One region of the Sphingobium sp. LMA1-1-1.1 genome, then DNA from elsewhere that is predicted to be linked to it. Evidence: riboswitches for the same ligand, from Rfam matches in the RefSeq annotation. Region 1 holds a riboswitch; the other holds the start of a gene.
What was found. Region 1 has a riboswitch for cobalamin ahead of MRBLMA1_RS19500 (TonB-dependent receptor plug domain-containing protein). Riboswitches for the same ligand answer to the same signal wherever they lie in the genome.
Positions count from the first base shown of each region.

Region 1 (3,678 bases):
ATGATGCAGCGCCGCGTTGAGGCCGCCCAACGGCCCCATGTCCGCGGCGGGCCGATCCGCCAGCCCGATCATGCCCTCCACCTGCCGGCCGCATACCACGACGGTTTCGACATGGCGGCCGAGAGCCTCGACCGCATGGTCCAGCAGGGTGCGCCCCTCCAGCATCGCCTGCGCCTTGTCGCTGCCGAACCGGCTGGACCGCCCGCCAGCCAGCACCGCCCCCATCAGCCGCATCATGCGCCGCCGCCTATGATCCGGGCATAGCTGTCGGGATCGACATTGCTGCCTGAAATCACCACGACGCCGGCCCCTTCGGCAGGCGGAGCAATTCCGGCCAGCATGGCCGCCAGCGATGCGGCTCCGCCCGGCTCGACCACCAGCTTGAGCACGGAAAAGGCAAAGCGCATCGCGTCGCGCACCTGATCGTCGCTCACCGCCAGGCCCCCGGACAACAGCGCCTGGTTGATGGGAAAGGTCAGCGCTCCCGGCGTCGGAGACAGCAGCGCGTCGCAGATCGACCGCGCATCGGGCGACACGCTTTCCCGCTTGCCGCTGGCCAGGGACCGCGCCGTATCGTCGAACGCTTCCGGTTCCACCGCATGGATGTTGACCTCGGGCATGCGCGCCTTCACCGCCGTCGCGATCCCCGACACCATGCCGCCGCCGCCGCAATTGACCAGGATCTGGCCGATCTTCGCGCCAGCTTCGGCGGCCTGCTCCATGATCTCCAGCCCGATCGTGCCCTGGCCCGCCATGATGAAGGGATCGTCGAAGGACGGCACCAGCACCGCGCCCCTCTCGGTCGCCAGCCGCGTGGCGATCTCCTCCCGGTTATCGGTGAAGCGGTCATAGGCAACGACTTCGGCGCCCAGCGCCCGCGTGTTCGCCGTCTTGATCGCGGGCGCGTCGGCCGGCATCACGATCGTCGCCGCGATCCCCAGCAAGCGCGCCGCAAAGGCGACGCCCTGCGCGTGATTGCCCGATGACCAGGCGACGACGCCTGCCTTTCGCTCCCCGGCGTCCAGCCGGGCCAGCCGGTTGTAGGCACCGCGGAACTTGAACGATCCGCTGTGCTGCGCGCCCTCGAACTTCACCAGCACCCGCCGGCCGCAGCGGGCGTTGAGCGCCGCATTTTCCAGCAGGGGGGTGCGGATGGCGGCGGGGGCGATGACCCGCGCCGCATCCTCGACATCGGCGGCGTTGATGGCGAACGACATGCAATCTCCTTCTGCGGCTGCCCCTTGGCATGGCCGCCGCTTTCCCTTATGGCGCCCGGCGCGGGCAGGGCAAAGCCCCTGCGCGCAAGGAAGATCGCGCCGGTGCCCGGAAGGGCTGAAAACGGGAATGCGGTGCGGACGGGAAGCCGTCCCAATCCGCGGCTGTCCCTGCAACTGTAAGCGGTGAGCGCGATGCACTTCGGCCCCCAGGGCCGGCCACTGGACGCAAGTCCGGGAAGGCGTGCATCGCCGCATTGACCCGCGAGCCAGGAGACCTGCCGACGCATGGTCGCTCTTGCCTTGGTCCAGGGTATGGCCACGGCACGGTGTTCTCCGTCTGAGCGACGAAGCGGCGCGGGGCCGCATCGGTGTGGGGGAGGGCGCGGGCGCCAGCCATTTTCCCCTGTCCGGCCGCATGAGCGGACGCCCTGAGCCATGTTGCATCGCGCTCAGGGGGAAGACAGACATGTTGAGGATTTCCGTTTCCATCGCCGCCTTGCTCGCGGCCGCACCTGCGCTGGCGGAGGATGAGATCATCGTCACCGCGCTGGGCATCGAACAGCCGCGCGACGAGGTCGGCCAGGCCGTCACCGTGATCGACGCCGACACCATCCGCACCCGCCAGAGCGTCAGCGTGGTCGACCTGCTGGCCACCACGCCGGGCGTGCGCTTCAACCGCAGCGGCAGCCTGGGCGGCGTGACCGGGGTTTCGTTGCGCGGCGCGGAAACGACGCAGACGCTGGTGCTGATCGACGGGGTCAAGGTCAACGACCCCAGCGGCATCGGCGACATGTACGATTTCGGCAATCTGCTGACCGGCAATATCCAGCGGATCGAGATTTTGCGCGGCTCCAACTCGATCGTCTACGGCAGCCAGGCGATCGGCGGCGTGGTCAACGTCATGACCGGAACGCCCGGCACCGGCTTTGCCGGCAATGCCTCCGTCGATTACGGCTACAGCAATACGCTGAACGCGAAGGCGGACGTTTCGGGCGGCAGCGGCAGCGGCATCGCGTCGGGCGGCGTCGGCATCGCCTATTTCAACACCGACGGCATTTCCTCCGCCGCCAGCGGCACCGAAAAGGACGGCTATGAGAATATCGCCGCCAATGCCAGGCTGAAGCTGTCCTTCACCGATACCCTCAACCTCGACCTGCGCGGCTATTATATCCATGCCGACCTGGATACCGACAATGGCGTGGTGGACAGCACCACGGACTCCTCGAAATCGGATCAATATGTCGGCTATGCGGGCCTCAACCTTGCGTTGCTCGACGGCAGGCTCACCAATCGGGCGGCCGTCACTTGGTTCCGCATCGACCGCGACTATACGTCCGCTTTCGGGCCTTATGCCTATTCCGGCACCAATTTGCGCTTCGAATATGAAGGGGTCTACCAGCCGGTCGATCAGGCGAAGCTGGTCTTCGGCTATGAACATGAGCGGCCCGACTATGATTTTTCCGGCTTCGGTTCCACCGAACGCCACAAGGCCGATATCGACAGCGTCTATGCGCTGGCCGTCGTCAAGCCCCTTGCCGGCCTGTCGCTGACCGGCGGCGTGCGGCATGACGATCACAGCCAGTTCGGCGGCGCGACGACCTTCGGCGCCAACGCCAATTACACGCCCAATGCCGGCGCGACCAATATCCGCATGAGCTATGGCGAGGGGTTCAAGGCGCCGTCGCTCTACCAGCTTTACGGCGCCGATGTCGGCAATGCCGGCCTGCGTCCCGAGCGGTCGAAAAGCTACGATATCGGTTTTGACCAGAGGCTCGACGGCGACCGGGCGATCCTCTCCGTCACGGCGTTCCGCCGCGATACCAGAAACCAGATCAACTATGATTATTCGATCGGCCTCTATGGCGGGTATAATAATCTCGACCGCACCCGCGCCAAGGGGGTGGAGGCGATGCTGACGCTGAGGCCGGTCGATGCGCTGACCGTCACGGCCGCCTACAGCCATGTCGATGCGCGCGACCGCAGTAGCGGCGCCCGGCTGCCCCGCCGCGCCCCCGACGCGGTCAGCGTTTCAGCGGATTATGTCTGGCCCTTCGGCCTGTCGACCGGCGCCACCGTGACGATGGTGGGCGACAGCTTCAACGACGCGACCAATCTGGTACGGCTGGACGGCTATGCGATAGCGAACATCCGGGCGTCTTTCCCGATCATGGAGAAGCTGGAAATCTATGGCCGCATCGACAATGTCACCGATGCGAAATACGCCACGGTCTATGGCTATGGCACCTATGGGCGATCGGCCTTTGGCGGCGTGCGTGTGCGCTTCTGACGGCTTATGGGCGCGGCGCGGCGTTGATCTGCGCCGCGCCCCTGCGCGCTGCGCCGTCAAGCTGCGCCGTGATGCTCCTCGCGGCGTCGACATAGGCGGGGCCGCCGCACACCGTCCACGCCTGCGGCACGCGGATGCGCGGAATGGCGCGCAATATCGGATGGTGCAGCATCT
Region 1 covers NZ_JBEGHS010000056.1:84,605-88,282, forward strand. The annotation lists gene mobA (molybdenum cofactor guanylyltransferase) at 1-234, opposite strand, end outside; gene MRBLMA1_RS19495 (threonine ammonia-lyase) at 234-1,217, opposite strand; cobalamin riboswitch at 1,301-1,514, shown strand; gene MRBLMA1_RS19500 (TonB-dependent receptor plug domain-containing protein) at 1,684-3,504, shown strand; gene MRBLMA1_RS19505 (ABC transporter substrate-binding protein) at 3,509-3,678, opposite strand, start outside.

Region 2 (3,678 bases), on a different contig from region 1:
CTCTCCATGCCGCCCGCAATGACGATATCGACGGTTCCCGCGCTCAGCGCTTCTGCGGCCATGATCGCCGCCTGCATGCCGGAACCGCACATCTTGTTGACGGTGGTCGCTTCGACGGACTGTGGGAGACCTGCGCCAAGCGCCGCCTGTCTGGCGGGCGCCTGCCCAAGCGCGGCGGGCAGGACGCAGCCCATATAGATGCGGTCAATGGCTTCCGGCGCGGCACCCGAACGCTCGACCGCCGCCTTTACCGCCACGGCGCCCAGTTCCGGCGCGGAAACGCCGGAAAGCGCGCCTTGAAAGCCACCCATCGGGGTGCGGGCATAGCCGGCGATGATGATATCCTTGCTCATTGCTCTTTCCTCAAGCGGTTCGGGAGCGAACCCTGCACCATATCATGGCGCGAATCGCAACAAGGGTTTCCGCCCGCGTCGCTCGCCTCTTCTCCTATCGCGACCATGCGCGCAACGGAGGTGTCGCTGAAGGCGGCGATGCGGTGGGGCCCTTCAGCCGTTACGCTTGGGGACCGTCGACCCCCGACGATTGGGCATGGTGACGGAACCGCTTTCCGGGTCGTCCGCCTTCTTCTCGCGCCGACCCATGCGCTTTTCGATCAGGAGGAGCAGGGACAGCAGGACCAGCGCGATCAGCGATCCTGCAAGCACGAGCACATATTGGCCGGCTCCTGCCGTGATCCCGACGGCTGCCGCCATCCACAGGCTGGCGGCCGTCGTCATGTTGCGCACATCGCCGCCGCGCACGAAGATGAGGCCACCTGCAATGAAGCCGATTGCCTGGGCAAGACCCTGAACGACGCGGATCGGATCGCTGTCCTGATGGGCTTCCGCCAGTTCCAGTGCTGACAAAGTCAGCATCGCCGAACTCAGCGACACCAGTCCATGGGTACGCAGGCCCGCATCATGACCGTGACATTCCCGCTCAAATCCCAGCGCAAGGCCCAGCAGGGTTGCGAGCAAAAGGCGGATGAGCGTGGTACCGAAATCATTGGCCAACATGGCCATAATACACGCGAAGGAAACTTGCCGTTCCATCCATGGCGACGAATTCGACAAGCCGCGTTCGCTATGGGATGTTAACGGTCGTCGCTGTCGGAAGAAACATGTGCAATCAGGCCGTTGACCCGCATTTCATTTTCAGCGGTGCATGCGAACAACTGACAGAACCAATCCATCCATCGCGTCAGAATCGCCATGGTTCCTCTCCCTCATTACGTGCGATGATAGCAGTTCGGGCGAGTGAAGAGAAGTGTAACCATCGCAAATCGGCGCACCGCTGCGGGTCGGTGAATTCTTCGCCTTTTACGACCTTGCGATCGGGCGAATGCAGTCTTATCAGCGCCAGTGCGACAGGTTCCCCGTCAGGGGATGAAAAGGGAAGTCGGGTGGAACGCCCGCGCTGCCCCTGCAACTGTAAGCGGCGAGCGATCCAGCCATCGCGCCATTGGAACCAAAGGTTTCGAGAAGGCGGCCGGAAAGCGTCGACCCGTGAGCCAGGAGACCTGCCTGACGCGGTCGTTCTTCGGCCGGACAGGGTGTGCCGGACGAACGGGGATATCCTCGCCGAGCGACAGTCATCGCCTTGCCGGCGCGGCCGTGCAGGGGAGTCCTGTCGCCTGCCCGATGCCGGCCAGTCCTCTCCCGCGCGGTTCCCGACAGGGCATATGCCGTCGGGGCTGGAGGATATGATATGACTTTTTTGCGGGACCATCGCTGATGTTGCGGCCTGTGGGGCCTGGGGCTTCGGTGGTCGTTTGTTCGACCTGCCGCCTTTCGGCGGAACAACGGGAGGATGCGGCGGGGCGGCGGGGCGGCGCCTTGCTGGCGCAGGCGATGCAGAAGATACGCGACGGCGATTCCGCCTATGCGGGCATCGCCGTGCAGGACATGCCCTGCCTCTTCGCTTGTCAGCGCCACTGCACGGTGCATGTGCGCGGGACCGGCAAGGTCGGCTATGTGCTGGGCGATTTCACTCCGGATGAGGACGCCGCGCGCGCGATCCTCGATTATGCCGTGCGCCATGCCGAAAGCGAAGAGGGCGTGGTGCGCTATGCCGAATGGCCGCAGGGCGTTAAGGGGCATTTCATCGTCCGGACGCCGCCCGAAGGTTTTGTCTGCTCATGATCCGGTTCAGCGACAGCATGGCCTTTGCCGTGGCGCTGAAGGATTTGCCGGCTCCGGATGCAGAGTTCATCGATGCCGCAGCGGCGCGGCAGGCCATATTGACGAAGCCCGCCGGTTCCTTGGGGCGACTGGAGGAAATCGCCCTGTTCATGGCTGGCTGGCAGGGCCGGGAGCGGCCTGTGGCGGAGCGCCTCCGCGCCGCGATCTTCGCGGGCAATCATGGCGTGGTCGCGCGGGGGGTCAGCGCCTATCCCGCCGAGGTGACCGCGCAGATGGTGGCGAATTTCCGTCATGGCGGAGCGGCAATCAATGCGCTGGCCCAGGCCTGTGGGGCGGAACTAACCGTGGTCGCGATCGATCTGGACAGGCCTACGGGCGACATCTGTGTCGAGGCCGCCATGAGCGAGGCCGATTGCCTGGCCGCGATCAATGCGGGCGCGGCGGTGGTGGAAGCGGGGCTGGACCTGCTGCTGCTGGGCGAAATGGGCATTGCCAACAGCACGCCGGCCGCGGCGCTCTGCGCCCAGGCATTCGGCGGTCCGGCGGGTCATTGGATCGGGCGCGGCACGGGCGTGGACGGCGAGGGATTGATACGCAAGGCCGATGCGGTGGAGCGGGCACTCGCCGTGCATGGAGGGCAGTGCATCAATGCGTTCGAAACCCTGCGGCGACTGGGCGGGCGAGAGATCGCGGCGCTGGCCGGAGCGGTGTTGGCGGCGCGAATGCGGCGCGTTCCCGTGATGCTGGACGGGTTTATCGGTTGCGCGGCGGTCGCGCCGCTGGCGAAGGATAATCCGGCGATCACCGGCCACTGCCTGGCGGCCCATCTGTCGGCGGAGACAGGGCATCAGCGACTCCTGGCTGCGCTGGCCTTGGAACCTTTTCTGCGGCTCGACATGCGGCTGGGCGAGGGAAGCGGTGCGGCGGTCGCGGCGCAGATCGTCCGCTCCGCCCTTGCCGCGCATCGGGACATGGCGAGCTTTGCCGAAGCGGCGGTGGCCAGCGCCCTGTGAGCGCCTTTTCCCTCCATCTGATGCGGCATGGCGCGCCGCAGCTTGCCGGGCGTCTGCTCGGTCATCTGGACGCACCGCCGGAAACGGAGGGCATCGCCCTCTGCGTCGAGCGGGCGCGGGGGCTGGATTTCGCCCGGCTGGTGACATCGGACCTCGCCAGAGCGCGAGTGCCGGGCGCCGTCATCGCGGCGGAGCGCGGAATCGAACACCGGGTGGATGCGCGCTGGCGGGAGTTGAATTTCGGGGATTGGGAGGGGACGGACCCCACGAGCCTTCCGGCGGACGACCTGGCGCGATTTTGGGATGATCCGGATCGATTTCCGCCGCCGGGTGGGGAAAGCTGGACTGGCCTCTGCACCCGGATCGGCGAGGCGCTGAGCGCATCTGGTGAGCCGGCGCTGGTGGTTTGCCATGCCGGGGCGATGCGGGCGGCGCTGGCCGTGCTGTGCGGCTTTGACGTGAGGCAGGGATGGGCGGTGGATCTGCCCTATGGCGCGATTTTGAGCCTGCGGGTTTGGCCGGAG
Region 2 covers NZ_JBEGHS010000012.1:69,148-72,825, forward strand. The annotation lists gene MRBLMA1_RS07900 (acetyl-CoA C-acyltransferase) at 1-353, opposite strand, end outside; gene MRBLMA1_RS07905 (MgtC/SapB family protein) at 507-1,016, opposite strand; cobalamin riboswitch at 1,352-1,541, shown strand; gene MRBLMA1_RS07910 (DUF1636 domain-containing protein) at 1,734-2,141, shown strand; gene cobT (nicotinate-nucleotide--dimethylbenzimidazole phosphoribosyltransferase) at 2,138-3,154, shown strand; gene MRBLMA1_RS07920 (histidine phosphatase family protein) at 3,151-3,678, shown strand, end outside.
Region 2: another riboswitch for cobalamin. It lies ahead of MRBLMA1_RS07910 (DUF1636 domain-containing protein); the one in region 1 lies ahead of MRBLMA1_RS19500 (TonB-dependent receptor plug domain-containing protein).